3 regions of the Pseudoalteromonas sp. KS88 genome follow, and region 1 is predicted to be linked to each of the others. Evidence: predicted binding sites of a transcription regulator. Region 1 holds the regulator's gene; each other region holds the start of a gene.
What was found. Region 1 encodes LexA, which represses DNA repair genes until DNA is damaged. Its sites were predicted from a motif close to TACTGTATNNNNATACAGTA; they were not measured.

Region 1 (8,348 bases):
GCACGTTAGACCATTGCATAACCCCTTGGTCTTGCACACTATCAATATGTGCAAGTTGCAACGACTTTGCCTGTGCACGCTGTATTTGCCAATAACTCAAACGCAAACAAACGAATACCACAACTAACACCACGCAAACGATGAAAATTGAGCTAAGCTTTTGTTTACGCCATAAAACTAACTGCATAAAGGTGAACCCAGTGATTATAAAAATTATTATTGTACTGTTGTTATTGTTTATACTTTTTAACTTATTTCGTGCGCTATTTATTATGGTTTCTGGTCGTGATAAAGGACGGCCTATGTCTCATTATTTAGGCCGTCGCGTGTTATTTTCAGTTGTTGTACTTGTTGTTGTTATTGCCGCGTTCAAACTTGGTTTTATCAACCCAAATGCAAACCCTACAACACATATACAAACACAAATAAACACAACCAAACCACATCAACAAAATGCCAGTACCAAGCAGCAGCTTGAAAAGCAAAATGCTTTTTGGGACTAAAATGGCCTTTTAAAATTCTAAAGAATACAACTAATAAAATAATTGTACCCAAAGTCACATGCATGCCATGGAACCCTGTTAGCAAGAAGAACGTATTGCCATAAACACCTGAGTCTAAGATTAATCCTAGATCTTGATAAGCATGGATATACTCTTCAACCTGTAAGCCTAAAAACACAACCCCTAATAAAATAGTGGCGCCTAAAAAGACTTTTAACGGGCCTCGTTTATTGTTTTCCATTGCCACATGGGCAAAATGCAGCGTCACAGATGAGATAAGCAATATTACTGTATTTATTAAAGGTAGCCCAAGCCACCCCATTGCTTGTGTTGTATCACCGGCTGGCGTAGTTACTAATGGCCATACAGCTTCAAACGTTGGCCATAGCACCTCATTAGTCATCGCATTGTTACCTGCGCCCCCTAACCAAGGAACAGATATCATTCGGGCATAAAATAATGCACCAAAGAAAGCCATGAAAAACATTACTTCAGAGAAAATAAACCAACTCATCCCTTGACGAAATGATCGATCCATTTGGGCTGAATACAAGCCTTGATGCGACTCTTCAATCACATTTTTAAACCAGCTGAATAACATATAGAGTAAAATAGCAATGCCACCGTACAATATGTAATGTCCATTACCGCCCTCTTCGCTCGCTTGCATGACCGTTAGCGCAGCACCTACAGCGATCAAAAACATCGCGACAGCACCCACAATTGGCCAAGGGCTTTGATCAGGCACATAATATTTTTCGTAGTTTTGATTCATCTTACTTGCTCCTAATTACTAGCCAAAAATTGACTACTAATATCAAACACGGTGTATGATAAAGTTAGCTCTTCAACATCACTTGGGAGCTCAGCATCGACATAAAAAAGGAGTTTAAACTCAACCTCTTCTCCCGCTTTTAGCGGCTGTTGGTCAAAACAAAAACACGCCATTTTATGTAGGTACTTAGCTGCTTTACCCGGTGATACGGAGGGAACTGCTTGCATAACTTTGTCTTGGTTACTGAGGTTTTTTGCCTTAAATAATACTTCTCGCATTGCACCAGGTTTTACCACCACACTGTATTCATGTGATTTCACTTCAAACGGCGCGCCACTTTGAGCATGTGTTGTAAAGCTCACATCAACTTCGCGGTTATCCGTAATGGTTTTACTTTGCTGTGCTTGCTCTAGAGAGGGCTTACCATTTAAGCCAGTGATATCGCAAAAAACATCATATAAAGGCACCAAAGCAAAAGCGAAAGCAAACATGCCTATGCATATTAATACCAGCCGTTTAAGCAAAGGTGCATGCGTCATTATTTAATCTCCGGTGGCGTATCAAAGGTATGATAAGGCGCTGGTGATGGGACTTCCCACTCTAACCCCTCTGCGCCATCCCACACTTTTGCTGGCACTTTGTCACCGCCTTTTGCACACTTATAAACCACAACAACAAACAATAACTGTGACAAGCCAAAGGCAAAGCCGCCAATACTAATAATCGCGTTAAAGTCAGCAAATTGCAGCGCGTAATCTGGGATCCGCCTTGGCATACCAGCCAGTCCCACAAAATGCATTGGGAAGAACAACACGTTTACACTCACCAAAGATAGCCAAAAGTGCCACTTTGCCAAGGTGATATTAAACATATTACCCGTCCACTTTGGCAGCCAATAGTATGCCCCCGCCATTATCGAGAATACGGCTCCGGTCACTAACACATAATGAAAATGTGCCACCACAAAATACGTGTCGTGATACTGAAAATCAGCAGGTGTAATAGCTAACATCAAGCCTGAGAAGCCACCCAGAGTGAACAGCACAATAAACGCAATACTGAACAACATGGGCACTTCAAAACTAATCGATCCTCGCCACATAGTGGCTACCCAGTTAAACACTTTTACCCCAGTAGGCACCGATATCAACATCGTTGCATACATAAAGAATAGCTCTGCTGCAACGGGCATGCCTGTGGTAAACATGTGATGTGCCCAAACAATAAAGCTTAGCAGCGCAATCGAAGAAGTTGCATACACCATAGAGGCGTAGCCAAAGAGTTTTTTACGGGAAAAGGTTGGAACTATCGTCGAAATAATGCCAAATGCAGGGAGTATCATGATATACACTTCAGGGTGGCCGAAGAACCAGAAAATATGCTGGAACATAACCGGGTCTCCCCCTCCAGCAGCATCAAAAAAGCTGGTTGCGAAGTATTTATCCGTTAACACCATGGTGACCGCACCGGCTAACACAGGCATTACTGCAATCAATAAAAACGCTGTGATCAACCACGTCCAAACAAATAACGGAAGCTTCATCCACGTCATGCCAGGTGCGCGCATATTAACGATAGTGACAACCACGTTGATGGCACCCATAATGGAGCTAATGCCCATTATATGCACCGCAAACACAAATAGAGCGGTATTATCATTGCTATACGTTGTTGAAAGCGGCGCATAGAATGTCCACCCAAATGCAGGGCCACCGCCTGGCATAAACAACGATGCTAACAAAATCAAAAACGCGAAAGGTAAAATCCAAAAGCTCCAGTTATTCATTCTAGGTAGGGCCATGTCCGGCGCGCCAATCATTAATGGCACCATCCAGTTTGCCAATCCAGTAAATGCTGGCATTACTGCACCAAACACCATAATTAAACCGTGAACTGTGGTCATTTGATTAAAAAAATGAGGGTCGACTAACTGTAAACCAGGCTGAAATAATTCAGCGCGGATCACCATGGCCATCGCACCACCAATTAAAAACATGGTGAGTGAAAATATTAAATATAAACTACCAATGTCTTTATGATTAGTTGTAAACAACCAACGTTTAAAGCCCTTTGCAGGCTGATGATGTCCTGCATCGTGATGCGCAGCGTCGTTGTTATGCTCGTCTGTTATGCTACTCATGGCTTAGCCTCCGCAGTTTCATCAATCCATGCCTGAATATCACTTGGCTGAACTACTTCACCTGTATTGTTACCCCATGCGTTACGTTTATAGGTAATAACAGCGGCAAGCTGTTTAATTGATAGTTGTTTTACAAACGCCTGCATAGCTGTACCTGGGCTACCATGTACAACAATATCGATGTGATCTTTAATATCTCCCAATACGATAGGGCTTCCTTTCAGAGCAGGGAAAACACCTGGTAACCCCATGCCTGTGGGTTGATGGCAGGCAGCACAACTGGCCATGTATACTTGCTCACCAAGTACCATAAGTTCTTCTTTTGGTAGGGTTTGGTCTAATAGTGCAGCATCAGCAGCTGCGGCTTGTTGCTTAGCTTGCTTAGCGTTGGCTAACCAAACATCAAAGTCTGCCTCAGACTTGGCCTCTACTACGACGGGCATAAAACCGTGGTCCTTGCCGCAAAGTTCAGCGCATTGACCTCGGTAAATACCCTCTTCATTAATTCGGGTCCATGTCTCATTGATAAAGCCTGGATTAGCATCCTTCTTAACAGCAAAGTCAGGCACCCACCATGAATGAATAACGTCATCAGAGGTCATTAAAAAACGAATTTTTTTGTTAATTGGTAGCACTAAAGGTTTATCAACCTCAAGTAGATAGGTATCCGTTTTTTCAGCTTGATTTGCAATTTGGTCACTTGGTGTTGAAAGAATAGAATAAAAATCAACATCCTCTCCCATGTATTCATAATGCCATTTCCACTGCGACCCCGTCACTTTGATAGTGATGTCAGCTTTGCTGGCATCCTCCATTGCGATTAAAGTTTTAGTAGCTGGTACTGCCATGGCTATAAGAATGACAAAGGGAATTGCCGTCCAAAGTATTTCGACTTTTGTACTTTCATGAAATTGGGCAGGTACCGCCCCTTTCGATTTACGATGATGTATTAATGCCCAAAACATAACGGCAAATACAATCACCCCAATCACACAACATATTATAAAAATTGTCATGTGCAGTTGATAAACATTATTACTTATATCGGTTACACCTTCGCGCATATTAAATTGGCTGTTTGCCAATAATTGCTGCGGAAGCATTAGTAATATAAGCCACAAGGTAGAGCTCAATTTACCCATGTGACAGCTCCTTTTGATGCTATTGCAAGACGCAAAGCGAAGAGGCGGCACTGCTTTATTCGCGCCAATTCGTTATTTTTTATTGTTACTGATGCTATTTATGTCTTTTGACGCCATAGGGCAAAAAGATCACTAATTAACACAGCGTATTAACCAATTAGTTAAAAAATAAACAATTAGCAAGTTTTAAGGTAAATAAAATTCTATTTTGGTGCAAAAATAACAATGTTAAATCAGGGCGTTATTTTGTTTTTGGGAAATAGTGTAAGGGCTTAAAACTAGCGGATAACGAGCTATGATAAGGGATAAGACGCTACATAGAAGTGTAAGATACAGTAGCTAAAGTTGTAAAAAAAATAAAAGCACCAAATTTCACTTATTTGGTGCACTGAGCATAAAACTTAATAAGGCAGTAACTATCTGGGCAAGCGTAATGTTTATCATTGGCTTGAGTAGTAAAAACAGCTCTTACATCCAATCAGCGTTACGAATCACGCCAACTGCCAGCCCTTCAATATTAAATGATTCATGTTCAAGATCGACCTCAATTGCAGAGAACTCTTCGTTTTCGGCGTGCAATAAAACTTTACGTCCGGCTTTTTCGAGCCGTTTTACAGTCACGTCTTCATCAACACGCGCAACAACTACTTGGCCGTTTTCAGCCACTTGCGTTTTATGTACGGCAAGCAAATCACCATCCATAATACCAATGTCTTTCATACTCATACCTTGTACACGCAATAAAAAATCAGCGGCTGGCTTGAACATTAAAGGGTCAATCTGACAATGGCTTTCAACATGCTGTTGTGCAAGTATTGGTTCACCAGCTGCGACTCGGCCAATGAGTGGTAATCCAAGTTGCTCGGGTTCATCCTCTTCTACCAGCTGAATACCACGGCTTGCACCTGGCTTCATTTTAATAACACCTTTTTTAGCCAGTGCTTTTAAATGCTCTTCAGCAGCGTTTGCGCTTTTGAAACCTAAAGTTTGCGCAATCTCAGCACGCGTAGGCGGCATACCAGTATCTTTGATAAACACTTTGATTAATTCAAGAATTTGAGCTTGACGATTCGTTAATGGGCGCATACAACTGGTTTTCCATACAGTACATTTAACTGTGAGTATATACAGTTATTTGAAAATCGCAAATTTTAAATTAGTTACCTTTAGCCCTTCTTTTTTACCATCTAGTACTTAACAATAAAGTGGCGCTATTTAAACCATCATCAGATTTAAAAGATGCGCCTAAACCAAACTTTAACGCTATATGCTCATTAAACCAGTACTGTGTTTGCAACTCATAGTTATCCGTATTATTGCCATGGTCACGAACATTAGCGACCAAAGCAACTGACCAATCTTGATTTATATAATACGCTACCCGCCCTTGAACATACCGATAGCGCCCAACTAACTGCTTAGCTTGTAGATCCCAGCCTTTATTATTCGTTAAGCTGGTCCAACGCACATACGGCGCATAACTCCATTCAACCGACGTTACATTGTCTTTTAAATAATAGCCTCTCCCTTGAAAATAGTTGTAAAAAGCAGTTAAGCCTATTTGTAGTTGATCATTTACCTGGTTTCCAATTGAGGCCGTCACTAAAGAGCTGTCTGATTGCCAATGGCCGCCATCATCATCAACATGCCGCAAGCCAGCCGCTAAAATTAAGCCATGTTGCCAATAATAAGTCGCATCACTGGTAATATAATAAAGGTTGTCATTCGCAAAGCCACCTAACGCAATATTGTTCACTCGGTGCAAGTGACTTTTTAGCTCTTGAGGACCAGATAAGGCGGTTAAGTCATCACTAAAATAACGGTATCTCGCACCTAAAAATGCTTTATCGAAGCCACTTAAATCAGTGAACCCGAGATCAACCTGATGATTAATATCTGCATAGCTGGATAACGATAAACAGCTAATTAACAGCATTATTCCTTTTTTCATCTTGCGTTCCTAAAATGTAACATTAGGTATATTTTAGCTATTTAGATGATCTTAACTGTAGGAAAGTGTACAAAAGTGTAGACTGGTTTTAAATTTTTAATTGAGGATATTCCATGGCTATTTGGTATCACCCAATCACTCTAGCGCAGTGTAAACAACTTGATGAAGGCATTAATGGCCAAGGCACGTTAATGAAAACAATGGGTATAGAAATCACTGAGATTGGCGACGACTATTTAGTAGCAACTATGCCTGCAATACCTGGACACCACAATCCCATTGGAATGGTTCATGGCGGAGCAAATGTTGTGCTTGCAGAAACAGTTGCCAGTTATGCTGCTAATTTTGTTATAGATTTCACAAAATTTTACTGTGTTGGCCAAGAAATAAATGCAAACCATTTAAAAGCATCGCGCAATGGCATGCTTACAGCAGTTGCAAAACCTATACACATAGGCAAACGGACATCGGTATGGGAAATTAAAATAACAAACAGTCGAGGCGAGCTGTGCTGCGTATCAAGAATGACCGCAGCAGTGGTTGAGCGTAAAAATTAACTTTCCATCGGATAAATCGTTATCTCAACGCCTGCACCAATAGCAGATATTCGCAGCAGCGTATCTGCTTGCAGCGCTTGATTAAAACATTTTGGTGAAGTGCCTGATTCAAAGCCTATATCAAACGTGCGCCGAGAGCACGCTAGCCATTGTTTTAATGCATTACGTGAACAGGATTCAATTAATTCACACATATGGTTAATGGCTTTATCTGGTGTAGACACTTCAATATTCGCCTCAATACGCGCTAATTGACGATATTCATCTTTGTCATAGTGTAAAACTGTGGCAATTTTTTTTAAGTCTGCCACTAGTGCACTAATATCTTGTTTAGACTCAAGCTCTAGATCTACATTTAAAAATTGAATTTCCGACATGCTATTGTTTTACCCCGCGTTAATTACAACGCAAACTTTAACCTAAATTTGCGTTTATACCAAACCCTATCCCTTGCAAATTAGACCATCACCTACGTAGCTAGCCCTACTGCGACAATTTGCCACATGGTCAAACACTGTATACTTTGTAAAATACTGCACAAAAAAATAATAACAAATGAGTTCTTGATGAATAAACGTATTTTTAAGCACGCTCGTAAATGTCATAAATGGCTTGGATACATTCTTGCTTTGCAAATTTTTGCATGGCTATTAGGTGGTTTAGTCATGAGCGCTATTCCGCTTGAAAAAGTTCATGGTAAGCATTTGGCAACTCGAGCTATCGATAATTCATTTACTCAGGCAGATTACCCAGCATCGCTCGACAAAATAGTTGCTCAAGTCAAACAGCCTAAACAGATTACCTATTCTCATTTTTTAAACACCCCAATCATTACGCTAAAAACTGACACAAAAGAGCACCATTTTGATGGGGTATCGGGGCAACCATTTAGTAACCCCAATAAAAAACAAATTACTGCAAATGCAAAAGCCCACCTACTAATTGACGCTGAGATTAATACGATAAATCTACTTGAAACAGGGCCTCGAGAAGTTGGCTACAAAGAAAATATATGGCAAGTGAGTTTTAACGACACTTTTAATACAACACTCTATTTATGGGCAGAGAGTGGTAAAGTAATCACAGTTCGCAGCACAATATGGCGAATTTTCGACTTTTTTTGGATGTTGCACATAATGGACTACGATGAACGCGAAGACTTTAATAATCCATTATTGATTAGCTTCTCTGCAAGCAGTGTTTTATTTTGTTTAACTGGCTTTGTTCTATTGTTTCAAAATGTGCGTTTACGCAACCGTAGACAACCTAGAATAAGCTCC
Region 2 (8,348 bases), on a different contig from region 1:
AGCTCAGCGCATTAGTGATATAGAGCAAAAAATGGCTGAGCAAAATAACCAAATTTACCCAGCGACTTCTTTAGAGAATATTACTAATTCAACCACAAGTGATGAAGGGATTACGGTTGATGTAAACTTAGATTCTGCATTAGTTGATAATCTTCCTGAAAACGGCACTTTATTTGTATTTGCTAAAGCGGCCAAGGGGTCACCGATGCCGTTGGCTGTAGTTAAGCTCACCGACTATAGTTTTCCACTTAAAGTGCAACTTAGTGATTTGAATTCGATGGTAGAGGGTTTGACTCTTTCAAGTTCTCAAGAAATTGTTATCACAGCGCGTATCTCAAAAGATGCTTCAGTGATGCCTTCAAGTGGTGAGCTTGAAGGAAGTTCCCCCGTATTAGAGCGAGCCAAGGTAACGCAACATACATTACTAATAAATGAGTTAATTCCTTAAAGGATAAAAGATGTTAAGACAGAGTTTACTATTGATTGGGTTACTAGTTGTTGCAGGATGTGCGCAAGTACCTGACGAAAAAGTTGATGAACGAGATCCACTTCAATCTTTTAACCGCCCTGTTTATGATTTTAACATGGATGTGTTAGATGCCTATATTTTGCGCCCAACAGCCGTTGGGTATGTCGCTATCACACCGACTCCGGTAAGGCGCAGTGTCGTTAATTTTACTGACAACATAACTGCACCAACGGATGTTATCAATGCGACACTACAGGGAAAGCCGGGTAATGCCGGGGTCAGTATTGCACGCTTTTTAGTTAATTCTACCGTGGGTATCTTTGGCCTATTTGATGTAGCGAGTTCATTAGGGCTCAATATCATTGATGAAGATTTTGGTCAGACGCTCGGTGTTTGGGGGATAGGTGATGGTGCATACTTAATGTTGCCAGGTATGGGGCCATCAACAACGCGTAACCTAGCTGGTGATGTTGTTGATAATTTTGTTCTACCTGAGATCACTTTAACGACGCCACAAACGGTGTTGGTTTTTGCACTTAAAGCGGTTGAGGCAAGGGCTTCGCTTATTGCTCAAGAGAGTCTACTTAATGAGTCACTCGACCCTTATATATTTATGAAAGATATTTACTTTCAACGTCAATTGTATGAACTACATGACGGTAATCCGCCAATTGAAAAAGAACCAGAAGACTTTGATGAGGATTTCTTAGAAAGCCTTTAATTATAAAAGTGCTGGTTCAAACCAGCACTTTTATTACTTTTAAAGCTAGGTTTTATTCATCACCCAATACTTTCATTTGCGTGTTTGCCCATGAAAGTGCCTCATGATAAAAATCAGGTACCTTATCAGCTGCTAAAGCCAATTCATCTATAATAGTATTTGCGCTTTGCCAATCGGCTTGTTCGTATAACTTTACCAACTCCAAATATTGTGCAAGCAAACCTTTATTTTCAACAAGTGCGTCTTTGATATCATTCGACAAGGGGAGCTTTTTCATAACGCTTTGCATACTTTCGTCTAAAATAGCATCCATAAGTGACATCATCCCCGTTAGAAAAGCCATGCCAGTATCTTTAACTTTATTGTGCTCAATTGCCAATAACTCAGTGAAGCGAGCGCGAGTGAGTGATAATCGAATGAGTTCGGCAGGCTTATTTGCGGCTACTTGAGCTGCAAATAATAACGACAGAAACTTTTTAATTTCCTGCACACCAAGCACAATAAGCGCTTGCTTAATAGTGCTTATTTCAGCGCGTCGCTTAAATGCTGCAGAATTACTGTAACGTAATAGCTTGTAAGAAAGTGTGACATCCCGCTCAAATACATCAGTTATTTTCTTTAGGTTTATGTCTATTGACGACGTTTCATAAAGCAGTTCAGCTAGCGCGATTTGTGAAGGCGGGAGTGATTTGCTTTGTACCATTTCTGGCTTTGAAAAAAAGAAGCCTTGAAAATAGCTAAATCCAAGGTCTAAAGCGAGTTGATATTTTTCATGAGTCTCTACTTTTTCTGCAAGCAGTTTAATTTGTGGGAAAGGTTTAATTTCTTCTATTATTTGCTTTATTTGATCAAGTTCGCAGCTTAAAAAGTCAATTTTAATAATATCAATGTATGGGTAAAAGTGGCGCCATACTGGCTGGTGAATATAGTCATCTAAAGCCAGTGTGTAGCCTTTCTCTTTTAAATCTTTAACTATTGCTAGCAAGCGTTTACCAGGTTGTATAGTTTCCAGTATTTCTACAACTATTTGATCTTTAGCTAGTAATGTTGGGTATCCTTTTTGTAAGGTATCTAGTGTGAAGTTAATGTAAGCAGGTTTGTCGTCTGTTAAATCTTCTAAACCAAAGTTAAATTGACTGCCCTCAATGAGTCTTGAGGTGGCTTCATCACCATCGATGTTTGGAAAAACATTATCAACGCCATCACGGAAAAGCAGCTCATAACCTATGAGTTCTTTATCGCGATCTAAAATTGGTTGGCGCGCAGCGTAAAAGTACATAAACAACAAATCCGATTAAGTTAAACAATAGCATTGGCAATATAAGATAAATAATGAAAAATAGCATTAACAATATTTTAAATGATAGTACTAAAGCATTGAATTTTTGAAAATATATTTATTTAATCCTAAGGCATATAATAGTTTATTGCCATCTATCTGAACAAAAACTGTTTGGAGTATGAAAATAGGTTTTACCTCAGTCACTTATTCGACAAAAGCTGGAGGTAGAGTTATTTACCCTAGCCATGGTATAGTCATCATCTAAATTGGCTTTTAGACCAATAATGTCTTTTCTATACATCTAAGCTAGAGTCATTATTAGGATTAAAAGCCAGATAAAAACTTCACAAATGGAGGCAAATTTGGAAACAGGAATGATTATTTCTTTAGCTGCATACTTTATTGTTATGCTCGGGATTGGCCTATATGCATATAAACACTCTACTAGTGATGTTTCGGGGTATATGCTAGGAGGGCGCAGTTTGTCACCTTCTGTAGCTGCATTATCAGCGGGTGCATCCGATATGAGTGGCTGGATTTTAATGGGACTGCCTGGTGCTATGTTTGTAACTGGCTTTAGCAGCACCTGGATTGCAATTGGTTTGGTGTTAGGGGCATGGTTAAACTATTTATTAGTTGCTCCACGGTTACGAGTCTATACAGAAAAAGCAAACGACTCTATTACTATTCCTGATTACTTTTCTAACCGCTTTACTGATAAATCTAACTTATTACGCGTCGTGTCCGCTGTGGTAATTATTGTGTTTTTTACACTTTATACATCGTCAGGTGTTGTTGCAGGTGGCAAGTTATTTGAAAGCTCGTTTGGCCTATCCTATGAAATGGGTTTATATATCACCACAGGTGTAGTAGTACTTTATACTTTGTTTGGCGGTTTCTTAGCGGTGAGTCTTACTGATTTCGTGCAAGGTTGTATTATGTTTGTTGCGTTAATACTCGTACCAACAGTTGCATATTCTTTGCTAGAACAGCCGCTAGAGTCAACGCTTAATAGTGTAAACCCACAGATGCTTAACTGGATTGGTGCAGGTTCGGCGCTGGGCATTATATCTGCTATGGCTTGGGGTTTAGGTTATTTTGGTCAACCACATATTATTGTTCGCTTTATGTCTGTTCGCAGTGTTAAAGATATGCCCACTGCACGTCGCATAGGCATGACTTGGATGATTACAGCAGCAATTGGTGCGGTAGGTACTGGTTTATTCGGGGCTGCTTATACCTATGAAAATAACATTGTTGTTGAAGACCCTGAAACTATATTCTTAATACTCTCAGAGCTTTTATTTCACCCATTAATTGCAGGCTTTTTATTAGCAGCTATTTTGGCGGCCATAATGAGTACTATCTCGTCGCAACTGCTCGTTAGTTCCAGTTCGTTAACAGAAGACTTCTACAAAACATTTTTAAGAAAAGAAGCGAGTGATACTGAGTTAGTTACCGTTGGGCGTATCAGCGTTGCTGCAGTTGCAATGTGCGCTATATACTTAGCCTATGACCGTGATAGCTCAATTTTAGATCTGGTGAGTAACGCATGGGCTGGTTTTGGTGCAGCTTTTGGTCCTTTGGTTTTATTTAGCCTTTATTGGAAGCGAATGAACTTTGCTGGTGCTTTAGCGGGTATGGTTGTTGGTGCTGTAACAGTGCTTATTTGGATTTATGCCCCAATCACGGTTGGTGGTGAAAAGTTAAGTAGTATTGTTTACGAAATCATCCCGGGCTTTATCTTATCAAGTATTGCCATTATTGCTGTTAGTTTAACAACACCAGCACCAAGCAATGAAATTACTGATTTGTTTGATGAGGTTGAAAAGTCATTGTAACGAGATGAAATTCAATCAATAAAAAAGGAGCTTAAAAGCTCCTTTTTTATTGTATATTTGGTTTAACTGGCTGCTTTTTCAGATGGACTCTTTAAGTCAGTAACTTTATCAGTGTCTTTCTTTGTTTTAGCTTGAGCAGGCTTACTTACTACATCTTTTGCGCCTTTAAGCACATTAATGAAGCCATCTTTGCTTTTAGCCATTTCTAAAGCAAGAGATTCAATTTGCTGTTCGCTTAAAGGAACGTCTACCTTTTCTAGCATAACCTCTAATGACTCTGCTATATCGAGCATTTTGTCATACGCATCAGCTTCTTTTTTAGTAGTAAACGTCATACGCTCAACTCCGCTTCTTTCTACAACATATTTAACAACAACAGCCATGATCTCTCCTGCTAACGTACTTTTGTGTAATATTACACACTGAATTAGGTTACTGTTTTTATGTACAGTAATTGTTTGTGTGCATTTTTGCAAGTTAACATTTTAATTTTTTTATTATCGGTACATTTGACAAATTCATGACAGTTTACTTTATTTAATAGGTCCTACCTTTATCTTACTTAAAGAGCTGAGATTAGTTAAAAGGGAGGTCAATATTGTTTACTATTAATTTAGTCCAAGTATGGACAGCATGGAGGATAAACATGAAGTTTTTAAGTTTAATAGTTATTTTACTTGGCTTAGCGATAGCCAACCCTAGTTACGCAGTTGATACTAAATCAGCAACAGCAAGTGAATTAAGCAAAGCTGCAATGATCAATATAAATAAAGCAAATATTGATCAATTGATTACCTTACCCGGTATTGGTAAATCTAAGGCGCAGGCAATAGTTGATTATAGAGAGAATCAAGGAGCGTTCAAATCAGTAACCGAATTGACTCAGGTTAAAGGGATTGGAAATAAATTATTGGCAAAATTAGAAGGAAAGATTGTGTTATAGCAACGAGTTTCATAAATCACTTTGAATGAAACTCTTGCTGAAGGCGAGTTAATTCTCGCCTTTTAAACTGTTATGTTGTTTTAGAGCTTCAGATAAGTAAGTTTTTGCAAATGCAATCTCAACAGGAGTCGTTAGTAAGGGATAGCTAAGCCCTGCTAAAAGTAATCCTACGAGCATTAGCCAGCCTTCAATATACACAAGAGATGCAAAAACAGGTGTTAAAAGTAGCAGTTTTACAATGCGTAAATTGATTTTTTGTATCGGTGAGAGCATTGATAACGCGATTGCTATTACCTCTTGCCGCTCACGTACTTTAAGATGATTAAGCTGCTTAATTTGACTAGAAAAAAATGCAATCATCATAAACTCTTTTTGATCAACAATCGGCTAAATATAACAGCGAAAAACACCACAGTAAATGCAGCGAAGATCACTTCCATCCATGCCGGCATACTTAGTCCTAAAAATTGCCAATCAATATTGCCACAGTCACCAGTTGCTGCAAAAAAGTGTGGTATCCACTCATGCAATGGAAGCGGGAAGTTAGGTTCAAACTCACAGCTAAACGCAAACGGGTCAGTGGTTGTTTGCATATCAATATGTTCACGGGCTAATAAAAATCCCCATATACTTGCAACAGCCCAAGTTGAAAGAGCAGTAACACGTATAATCATATTATTAGGGTTAATAGCCCCAATGACCCCAGCGATTAATAACCCGAGCATAGCTGTTCGTTGATATATACACATAATGCATGGCTCTAAGCCCATCTGATATTGAAAAAATAAAGCGGTCACTTCAAATGTGAATGCTATTAATGCCAATAAAACCCAAGGAGTGCGTTTTTGCGCTAAGTTTGCTAACCAATTCATCGTGTTTCCAATTTAAATCTTTGTCTCAGATTATGACCCAGTATTCAATCAAGGTGCAAGTGTAAACCTGAAGGGAGTAATTAAATAACCGAATTTTGGTAAAGGGATGTGCTAAATAACCAGAACTCTGGATAATAAATCTGTCTCCATCTGAGCGGTTGTAGACATTTAAACACTGCTTTTATTATCTAAATTCAGGGTAAAAATTGCATTATTTTGATTAGGCTGACAAGTCAGTACATAGTCATCAATAGCATCGTTATCAATATCTAAGTCTACTAAAGTAGTCTGTTTAAGCCTACCGCACGCGCAACTGAATAGGTGCCTGTTTGCTCATTAAATGTAGAACTAACATAATGTTCATTATTGTCTTCTACTTCAAGGCAGGCAGTGACTAGGAAACTAGCGGAAATTGCAAGTGCGATCGATGTATGTTTAAACATATAAACTCCGTTTATTATTTTATTTTCCCCAATTAGGGGGCGTTGAGTCTACATTCCTCTTAGCATTATTATATTCAAAATCTAAAAAAATAGCGCAGGGGAATTACTTTGCTTGTTAGTTTTTAATCATCTGGTACAATCAGTCAGTTAATCTTGAAAGTGAAGTAATGTGATAACTCGAGTGGGAATTGAATGAGAATTTTTAAAGCAAAAAGCCCAGCTGGCTTTGCAGAAGAGTACATTGTTGAATCAATTTGGAATGGCGATTTTCCGCCTGGTTCTATTCTTCCTGCTGAACGCGAATTATCAGAATTAATCGGTGTAACGCGCACGACCTTACGTGAAGTTCTTCAACGTCTAGCCCGTGACGGTTGGCTGACAATACAGCACGGCAAACCTACTCGTGTAAATAATTTTTGGGAAACCTCTGGTTTAAATATTCTTGAAACACTCGCGCGTCTTGATGAAGACAAGATGCCAGAGCTTACTGATCAACTGCTTTCTGCGCGCACCAATATTAGCGCAATTTATACGCGTGCTGCGATTAAGTTAGCCCCAGAGCGTGTTATAGAGATTCTTTCACAAAGCGATGAACTTGAAGACAGCGCACAAGCGTTTGCAGATTACGATTATAAAGTCCATCACGAATTAGCTGTTGCGGGTAATAATCGCATATATGTACTTATTCTTAATGGGTTTAGAGGTTTTTACTCTAAAATAGGCTGTCATTATTTTTCAGATCCTGGTACCCGCCAACTAGCTCGCCAATTCTATAAAGATCTTACTAAGTTAGCACAAGAAGGTGAGCATGATGGCGCTATCTTTATGATGCGTAAATATGGTCATCAAACGGGTGAAATTTGGCAAAAGATCCGTGGCGATATGCCTGAAGATATAATGGATTAGAGATTTTCTACTTATTAAAAACCTGCTTTGCAGGTTTTTTTATGTCAATGAATACATAAATACTGTCTTCTATAAATCCGATTGAATAAATCGAAAAATCCGATTATCTATTTAAACTGATTATCTCTAAACTATTTTGACAATTATGCATGCTAGCCCTTGGTATTTATTTTTTAGATCCCATATTAAAGCAAGCGTTGCGTAAGCAATTAGAAATAAACTCAAATATTTGGAGAATAAAATGGGTGTATTAGTAGGCCGCCAGGCACCAGACTTTACCGCTGCAGCAGTACTAGGTAACGGCGAGATCGTAGATAGCTACAATCTTCACGAAACAATCAAAGGTAAAAAAGCAGTTATCTTCTTTTACCCACTAGATTTCACTTTCGTATGTCCTTCTGAACTAATTGCTTTTGACAAGCGTTATGAAGAGTTCCAAAAGCGTGGCGTAGAAGTAATTGGTGTTTCAATTGATTCACAATTCTCGCACAACGCATGGCGTAAAACTGCTGTTGCAGATGGCGGTATCGGTGAAGTTAAATATGCACTAGTTGCAGACGTTAAGCACGAAATCTGTAAAGCATATGACGTTGAGCATCCAGAAGCTGGCGTTGCATTTCGTGGTTCATTCTTAATCGACGAAGAAGGTAACGTACGTCACCAAGTAGTTAACGATTTACCACTTGGCCGTAACATCGATGAAATGTTACGTATGGTTGATGCATTAGCATTCCACAGCGAGCACGGTGAAGTATGCCCTGCTGGTTGGACTGAAGGTAAAAAAGGGATGGATGCAAGCCCTGCAGGCGTTGCAAAGTTCCTTTCTGAAAACGAAGGCGACCTATAATTTAGGCCCTTGTTATAAGAATTA
Region 3 (8,348 bases), on a different contig from region 1:
TCACCTGAAAAAATATTACTAAATACCAATACCGCATCGTTTGATTTTTCTGCGACACGTAAATCACTGCCCGTTAAGCTTATATCTACTGGGTTACCAAGCATACTTGCGGGCCCTGCGATACTACGAGCAACACTGGTATTGCCATCTGCAAGCGAAGCATTGTTGATCACAAAGAGTGAGCCGTCTGTAGCATCACTGGCGCTACCTACATCTGAAAGCACTAATTTATTAGTTTTGGCATCATAAGCTATGCCATGAATATTGACTGAAATCTTTTCGCCCGCATCGTTACTTGGTGTGATTGTGCGTGTCGGCATTGCCACGAATCCGCCATCGACGTAGCTGTCATATACTGCAACATCACCATTCGTTAGTGCCACATATAAACGATCGTTTACATCATCATAGGTAACATCCCAAGGTTTTGCATCTGTAACTGTCGTGGCTAGAGGAGTTGCATCACCTGCGGCGGTGGCGCCAAATACAGTGATTTGAACTGCATTAAAGTCGGCTATGAATACCAAGCCTCGTTTGTGAGAAACATGGATACCTTTTGGGTTTACCAAGGTAGTATTAGTACCAGTAATTGTACGGTCACGATCAGTATTAAACATACCACCGTCATTACGACTTTGCACTTGGCATATAGTACTGATAGCCCCATTGCCTAAGTCACTTGCTTGAATTAAGTTGCCTAACTTATCAACTGCAACACCTTCATTTGCACCACTATTAAATATTTTTAACTTTGCAGCATTTTGATCAATTAGATCAATGGTGCCTGCATTGTCAGTGCCGTTATTCGCTAAAATAAATGTTGCGGCATTAAAGCCAGGTGTGCCATCAGCACCATCTACACCGTCATTACCATCAGCGCCATCTGTACCATTATCACCTGGGGCGCCCATTTCACCCTGCATACCAGCAGGGCCGGTGCTGCCATCATCGCCATCACAACCAGTTAAACCTATTAAAATTGCTAAACTAAGCGCAGATAAGCATATTTTACTTGTCATTAAACGAGACTGAATAGATTGAGAAATGTTGCCTGAGTTGAACGTTTTCATAGTTTGTACCTTCTTAAATATTCCATTAAATGTGAACATACAAAGAGTTTGCTTAAAACAGCTTATACCAATCGTGTTAAGTTATTAGTCATTTATAGCGACGGATAAACGCCGTTAGCGCTTTATTTAGCACGCTAGAAAGGCTAAATATTTAAGTCGATTGGTATAATTTAAAAGCGTGAAACTTTGCTCACGAGTTAACCTCAGTGTGAAAACGTTTAAGGAATATAATTGGATGCAAATAAGAGAAAATAATCGGATTTTATTTTTAGTATTATGATTTTAAATAAAAAAAAGGAGCATTTGCTCCTTTTTTATTTGACCTTGAAAGGTAAACAGACCCTAGTCAGTAACAAATTTTTGTATGCTGTCGAGTATACCCTGAGCACCTAAACCCATTTCATCATGCATTTGCTGTTGTGTTCCGTGTTTGATGAATTCATCTGGAATGCCTAGGTTTAAAATGCTTGCCTTTGCTTTCACTGTTGCTAAGTACTCATTAACCGCAGAACCAGCACCACCAACAATGGCGTTATCTTCAAGCGTTATAAAGCTATCATGATCGCTAAGCAGTGAATCGATTAAGTCTGTATCTAGTGGCTTTACAAAACGCATATCTATTAAGCTTGCATCTAACTCATCAGCGGCTAAAAATGCGTTTTCAAGTAGCGTCCCAAAAGATAATATTGCAATTTTGCTGCCGTGTTTAATAACTCGTCCTTTACCGATTTCGAGGGCGGTCATTTGCTCATTAATTTCGCTATTACCGGCACCGCCACGAGGGTAGCGAACAGCAACAGGCTGATTGCATTGATAACCAGTATAAAGCATTTGGCGACACTCATTGGTATCGCTAGGTGCCATAATGATCATATTTGGAATACAACGCATAAAGCTTAAATCGTATGCACCTTGATGGGTTTCACCATCCGCGCCAACAATACCTGCACGGTCAATGGCAAATAGTACCGGTAAATTCTGTAGTGCAACATCGTGAATTAGTTGGTCGTACGCGCGTTGTAAAAAGCTCGAATAAATAGCAACAACGGGTTTTAAGCCTTCACATGCAAAGCCGGCAGCCAAAGTAACGGCGTGTTGCTCTGCAATAGCGACATCAAAGTATTGCTCTGGGTGTTCTTTTGAAAAGCGCACCATACCAGAGCCTTCACGCATGGCTGGAGTAATCGCCATTAGCTTGTCATCTTGGCTTGCCATATCACACAGCCAATCACCGAATACTTTTGAAAACGTTGCAGCACCTGGTTTAGACTTTGGTAAGCTTGACACGGCAGGGTCAAATTTAGGCACGCCATGGTAGCCAATAGGGTCAGCCTCGGCGGGCTTATAGCCTTTCCCTTTTTGTGTTTTGATATGCAGCAGCTGTGGACCTTTTAAGTTGCGCATATTGCGCAACGTGTCTACCAACATATTTACATCATGACCATCAATAGGGCCGATATAATTAAGGCCTAATTCTTCAAAGAAAGTACCAGGGATCACCATGCCTTTTAAATGCTCTTCCATGCGACTGGCTAATTCTTTTACCGGAGGTACACCTGAAAGTAGTTTTTTGCTGCCTTCACGAATATTGGTATAAAAGCTGCCTGATAAAATTCGTGCGAAGTGATTGGTTAAAGCACCGACATTTTCAGAAATAGACATTTCATTGTCGTTTAAAATGATCAGCATGTCTGATTTAACATCACCTAAATGGTTCATTGCTTCAAACGCCATACCAGCAGTAATTGCGCCGTCACCAATTACAGCTACTGTTTTACGGCTTTTGCCTTCTTTTTGTGCGGCAATTGACATACCTAGGGCAGCTGAAATAGATGTGCTTGAATGACCAACACTAAATGTATCGTAAGCACTTTCATCACGATAAGGGAAAGGGTGCAGGCCATCTTTTTGGCGAATTGTATGCATTTGGTCGCGACGACCCGTTAGGATTTTATGAGGGTAGGCTTGATGACCTACATCCCAAACGAGGCGGTCTTCTGGTGTATTATATACATAATGCAACGCAACAGTGAGTTCAACGGTGCCTAGACCAGAGGCCAGATGACCACTGCTTTGGGAAACTGAATTAAGCAAATAATCTCTAAGCTCATCACTAAATGCGGGCAGTTTTTCTTGCGCTAGATCGCGCAGCTGGGCTGGCTCTTCAACCAAACCTAATAATGGATACTTGTTACTATCAAGTGTCATGATTTTTAATACATCCTTCGCTAACCAGAGATTATTATAGCGTATTGTTGCTCTGATTTTTTAGTTATTTTGTATGTCTTTATTCGTTTGCCATTGTGTTTTATTAATGGTCACGTTCAACAATATACGCTGCTAAGCGCGCAAGAGATTCAGTATTGGCATCGATATTCGATAATGCATTAAGGGCATCTGCTAATAACAACTGAGCTTTCTCTTTTGCACCATCAAGACCAAGAAGTGCAGGGTATGTGGCTTTATTCGCCGCTATATCTGACCCTTGAGGCTTACCAAGGATAAAGGTATCGCCTTCTACATCAAGAATATCGTCCTGTACCTGAAATGCCAAGCCAATAGATTCACCAAAAATTTTTAACTGTGAAAACGTATAGTCACTGGTGTTAGGTGCACACAATGCCCCTAGTGTAATTGCGCAATTGAGCAAAGCACCGGTTTTAAGCTTATGAATGCGTTCGAGTGCTGGTAATGAAATAGCTTCATCAGTCGCAGCAATATCGAGCGCCTGTCCTCCCACCATACCCTCAATACCTGACGCCTTGCTTAATGCAGCAATCATTTTAAGCTGTTGAGAAGCTGGTATGTTAAACGTATGGTTAGCGATTAAATCAAAGGCCAATGTTTGCAGTGCATCACCAGCTAAAATTGCATGAGCTTCACCGTACACAATATGGCATGTCGGCCGGCCTCGGCGTAAATCGTCATCATCCATCGCAGGTAAATCGTCATGCACTAATGAATAGCTGTGTATACACTCTATTGCCGCAGCAAGCACATCTAAATCTTTTTTTTCTGCGCCCAACATTTTACCCGTTTCATAAACCAGAAAGGGGCGTATACGCTTACCGCCATTCAATACCCCATAATGTGTTGCTTTTTTAATATTATCTTCAGTATCAAGCGGTAGTGAAAAGTAGTTATCTAGTTTGGCTTCAACGTCATGTTGTGCAACTTTTATTTGCTCTAAAATATGCACCGATTAATCCAAGTCGTTTTTAAAGTCAGTAAGTGGTGACTGAGGGTCATTGCCCATCAAAATTGCCACTTTTTGTTCTGCTTGTTGTAATTTACTTGAAGATGCATTGGCTAGCGCAATGCCGCGTTCGAACTGCTTTAAAGACTGCTCAAGAGATAAATCACCTTGTTCCATGTCGGTGACGATTACAGTTAATTCTTCAAGTGCTTGCTCAAAGCTCAAATTTTCAGGTTTTTTAGTCGCCATCGTGGATTCAACTTAGATGATATGAAATTGAGGCCAATTTTAGGGGGAATGCTAAACTAGGTCAAAGACTGATGCATTTTTTTTATTTATTTACGCGTTATTTGTTTTTTTATTTTGACTGAGCCTATGCTTAAACCTTGCAGCTTAAGGTGGTTAGATTAAAATAACAGTATAGAAGGCAACGTCATTCTCATTTATTCACGTAAATGATTTAAGTAATTCAATCTATTGCCGATAAGCAGTTAATAATAAAAGTTTGTTATTAAAAGTAGCAAAGTATCAATTCCTCTGGAGGGGTAAGTGGATTTAGCAACCATTATAGGTATTCTTGGGGCAATTGGCTTAATCGTAATGTCGATGGTGCAAAGTAGTAACGGTGAAGTGGCTATGTTTTACAACACGCCATCAGTTGTCATCGTATTTGGTGGCTCGATATTTATCGTTCTATCCAACTACACCATGGGCCAATTCTTAGGTATTGGTAAAGTATGCGCTAAAGCATTTATGTTTAAAATTGAATCGCCTGAAGAGCTGATTGAAAAGGCCGTTGAGCTTGCTGATTCTGCTCGTAAAGGAGGATTCTTGGCTCTCGAAGAGGCCGAAATTCCCAACGGCTTTATGCGAAAAGGCGTTGATATGCTCGTGGACGGACATGATGCTGATGTTGTTCGCGCAACGCTCCAAAAAGACATCTCGCTTACTTCTACACGTCATGAATCAGGGGCAGGGCTATTTAAAGCGCTTGCTGATATCGCACCTGCTATGGGCATGATCGGTACGTTGATTGGTTTGGTTGCAATGTTATCAAACATGGATGATCCAAAAGCAATCGGCCCAGCAATGGCGGTTGCGTTATTAACTACCTTATATGGTGCCTTTTTAGCAAACGTTATCGCGATCCCTATTCAGGTTAAATTAGAGCTTCGTAAAGAAGAAGAGGCAATGAACCAACGTTTGATTTTGGATGCTGTTTTAGGTATCCAAGATGGCCAAAATCCAAAAGTTATTGAAGGGATTTTAAAGAATTACCTCGCTGAATCTAAGCGTAATGTGGACACTGAGGAGTAAGCATGTCTGATGAAGAGTGCAAATGTCCCCCCCCAGGATTGCCAGCTTGGATGGGGACCTTCGCTGATTTAATGTCATTGTTAATGTGCTTTTTTGTACTCTTGCTCGCATTTTCAGAAATGGATGTGCTTAAATTTAAACAGATTGCGGGCTCAATGAAATTTGCTTTTGGTGTGCAAAATAAGATTGAGGTAAAAGATATACCAAAAGGAACCTCTGTCATAGCGATGGAATTTACCCCAGGTAAACCTGAACCCACGCCCATTGAAACCATTCAACAGCAAACCGTTGAGATGACTCAACAAATGCTTGAGTTTCAAGCAGGAGATGAAAGCTCGGCCGGGGGGCGTCAAGAACAACGTGGTAATAAACGTGGTGGTGAGTCGCAAAGCACCGCTCAACAACAAGCTTCTGAACAATCCACATCGTCTGCAGATCAAGAGCAAGTTAATGAGCTCGTTAAGAAGATTGCGCAACAGTTAGAGCAACAAATTATGGATGGCGCAGTTGAGCTAGAGTCATTAGGGCAACAAATAATTATTCGTATCCGAGAGAATGGTTCGTTCCCATCAGGCAGTGCATTTTTACAGCCCCGTTTTAAACCTATTATTCAAGATATAGCGACTTTATTAAAAGACGTACCGGGTGAAATTACGGTTTCAGGCCATACCGATGACTTCCAGGTGTCAAATGAGCTGTATACAAATAACTGGGATCTGTCATCTAAGCGTGCTGTTGCAGTTGCAACAGAAATGCAAAAAGCTCAGGGTTTTGATAAAACCAGGATGGTCGTTGTTGGTCATGCTGAAACACGTCCATTGGTTCCTAATGAAACAGATACCGACAGACGCAGAAACAGACGCGTTGAAATTTCAATTATGCAAGGCAAGGCAAAAGAGTCTGATCCTATAGAAGTAAGGTAATGGATTGAGTCGAATGGTATAAATTTTAAGTGTGAAAGGTTTTGTTGTGCTTAAATTTATGTAATCGATAATATAGTGTGCTAAAGTACTGTTTATATGAACAGTGTTGGAGCTCGTTGTGAAACTGTATATCGCAGAAAAACCATCATTGGGTCGTGCTATCGCTGATGCACTTCCTAAACCCCATAAAAAGCATGATGGTTACATTGAGGTAGCAAATGGTGATTGCGTTTCGTGGTGCATTGGTCATTTGCTCGAACAAGCTGAACCTGACGACTATAACGAGCAGTATAAAAAATGGCGCTTTGATGATTTACCCATAGTGCCTGATCAATGGCAATTAAAAGCTAAACCAAAAACCCGCAAACAACTTACGATACTTAAAAAGTTAATCAAACAAGCTGATCAATTAATTCATGCTGGTGATCCCGATAGAGAAGGGCAGTTACTTGTTGATGAGGTGATTGAGCAAGTAAAACTTAGCCAAGCCAAAAAACAACAAATTCAACGTTTATTGATCAGCGATTTAAATATTAGTGCAGTAAAGAAAGCGTTGGCAAGTATTCGCAGTAATCGTGACTTTATTCCATTGAGTGTTTCTGCACTGGCGCGCTCTCGCGCCGATTGGTTATTTGGTATGAACTTAACCCGTGCATATACCTTAGCTGGGCAAAAAGCAGGGTTTGGTAATGTGCTTTCTGTTGGGCGCGTACAAACACCTATTTTAGGGTTAGTGGTAAATCGTGATAATGAAATTACTAATTTTGTAGCAAAACCATTTTATGAAGTGTTTGCTCATTTAAATACGGAGGAGCAACAAAGTTTCACCGCTAAGTGGCAACCAAGCAAAGCGTGCGAGCCTTATCAAGATGAAGAAGGGCGAGTACTACATCGAGGTCTTGCAGAGAATGTCGTATCAAGAATAGCAGGACAAAAAGGCGAAGTTACGGCACTTGAGCAAAAGCAGAAAAAACAGCAAGCCCCTTTACCGTATAATTTATCAGCCCTGCAAATAGATGCAGCGAAAGCGTTTACGATGCCAGCTCAAAAAGTGTTAGATATTTGCCAAACTTTGTATGAACGCCATAAGCTCATCACATATCCGCGCTCAGATAATCGTTATCTACCAAAAGATCACCACCGGGAAGCTGCAAGCATTGTAAAAGCGATTGCTAGCAATGGGGGGCAAAGTGCAATTCACTGTAGTCAGGCCGATACCAGTAAGCGTAGTAAATGCTTTAATGATGCAAAGGTAGCTGCGCATCACGCCATCATTCCTACTGCTAAACAATTAAAGTCGGTAAGCTTAAATTCAGACGAAGCAAAGGTCTATAGCCTAGTATGTCGGCATTACCTCATTCAGTTCTATCCTGACTATATATTTAATGAAACAAAGGTTGAGGTAACCATTGCTGGTGGTTTATTTAAAGCGAATGCAAAACAAGAGATCAGCTTAGGTTTTAAAGTACTAATGGGTAAATCAGAGCTAAAAGATCAGCAAACTTTACCGCCGTTAGTTAAGGGGCAAGTGCTTGAGTGTTCCCATGGCGAAGTGGTTGATAAAATGACGACTCCGCCTGCACATTTTACGGATGCAACCTTATTGAGTGCCATGACGGGAATAAGTCGTTATGTGAAAAACCCAGATATTAAAAGAATTCTCAAAGATACTGATGGCTTAGGCACAGAAGCAACGCGTGCAGGTATTTTAGAGTTATTATTCAAGCGCCGATTTTTACAACGCCAAGGTAAAACCATTTTAGCCACTGAAACAGGAAAAGCACTTATAGGAGTATTACCTGAAGGTTTAGCAAGCCCAGATTTAACGGCAAAATGGGAAGC

Region 2: a site for LexA is predicted at 4,747-4,766, ahead of C7Y70_RS10515 (YebG family protein). Genes of this name have one in related genera too.
Region 3: a site for LexA is predicted at 6,593-6,612, ahead of C7Y70_RS17300 (DNA topoisomerase III). Genes of this name have one in related genera too.

Annotation. Positions count from the first base shown of each region.
Region 1 is NZ_PYHV01000020.1:62,760-71,107, forward strand. It holds gene C7Y70_RS14200 (SURF1 family protein) at 1-187, opposite strand, end outside; gene C7Y70_RS20800 (DUF2909 family protein) at 141-503, shown strand; gene C7Y70_RS14210 (cytochrome c oxidase subunit 3) at 403-1,278, opposite strand; gene C7Y70_RS14215 (cytochrome c oxidase assembly protein) at 1,290-1,817, opposite strand; gene ctaD (cytochrome c oxidase subunit I) at 1,817-3,418, opposite strand; gene coxB (cytochrome c oxidase subunit II) at 3,415-4,560, opposite strand; gene lexA (transcriptional repressor LexA) at 5,029-5,646, opposite strand; gene C7Y70_RS14235 (hypothetical protein) at 5,741-6,511, opposite strand; gene C7Y70_RS14240 (PaaI family thioesterase) at 6,625-7,068, shown strand; gene C7Y70_RS14245 (hypothetical protein) at 7,065-7,445, opposite strand; gene C7Y70_RS14250 (hypothetical protein) at 7,635-8,348, shown strand, end outside.
Region 2 is NZ_PYHV01000016.1:103,486-111,833, forward strand. It holds gene ccmI (c-type cytochrome biogenesis protein CcmI) at 1-448, shown strand, start outside; gene C7Y70_RS10500 (VacJ family lipoprotein) at 459-1,190, shown strand; gene C7Y70_RS10505 (HDOD domain-containing protein) at 1,243-2,469, opposite strand; gene putP (sodium/proline symporter PutP) at 2,835-4,313, shown strand; gene C7Y70_RS10515 (YebG family protein) at 4,376-4,696, opposite strand; gene C7Y70_RS10520 (helix-hairpin-helix domain-containing protein) at 4,960-5,256, shown strand; gene C7Y70_RS10525 (DUF6170 family protein) at 5,305-5,616, opposite strand; gene dsbB (disulfide bond formation protein DsbB) at 5,616-6,128, opposite strand; gene C7Y70_RS20510 (hypothetical protein) at 6,407-6,571, opposite strand; gene fadR (fatty acid metabolism transcriptional regulator FadR) at 6,764-7,477, shown strand; gene C7Y70_RS10540 (peroxiredoxin C) at 7,719-8,324, shown strand.
Region 3 is NZ_PYHV01000028.1:3,185-11,532, reverse strand. It holds gene C7Y70_RS17330 (hypothetical protein) at 1-1,019, opposite strand, end outside; gene dxs (1-deoxy-D-xylulose-5-phosphate synthase) at 1,413-3,278, opposite strand; gene ispA ((2E,6E)-farnesyl diphosphate synthase) at 3,382-4,269, opposite strand; gene xseB (exodeoxyribonuclease VII small subunit) at 4,273-4,515, opposite strand; gene pomA (flagellar motor protein PomA) at 4,816-5,583, shown strand; gene C7Y70_RS17305 (flagellar motor protein MotB) at 5,586-6,506, shown strand; gene C7Y70_RS17300 (DNA topoisomerase III) at 6,625-8,348, shown strand, end outside.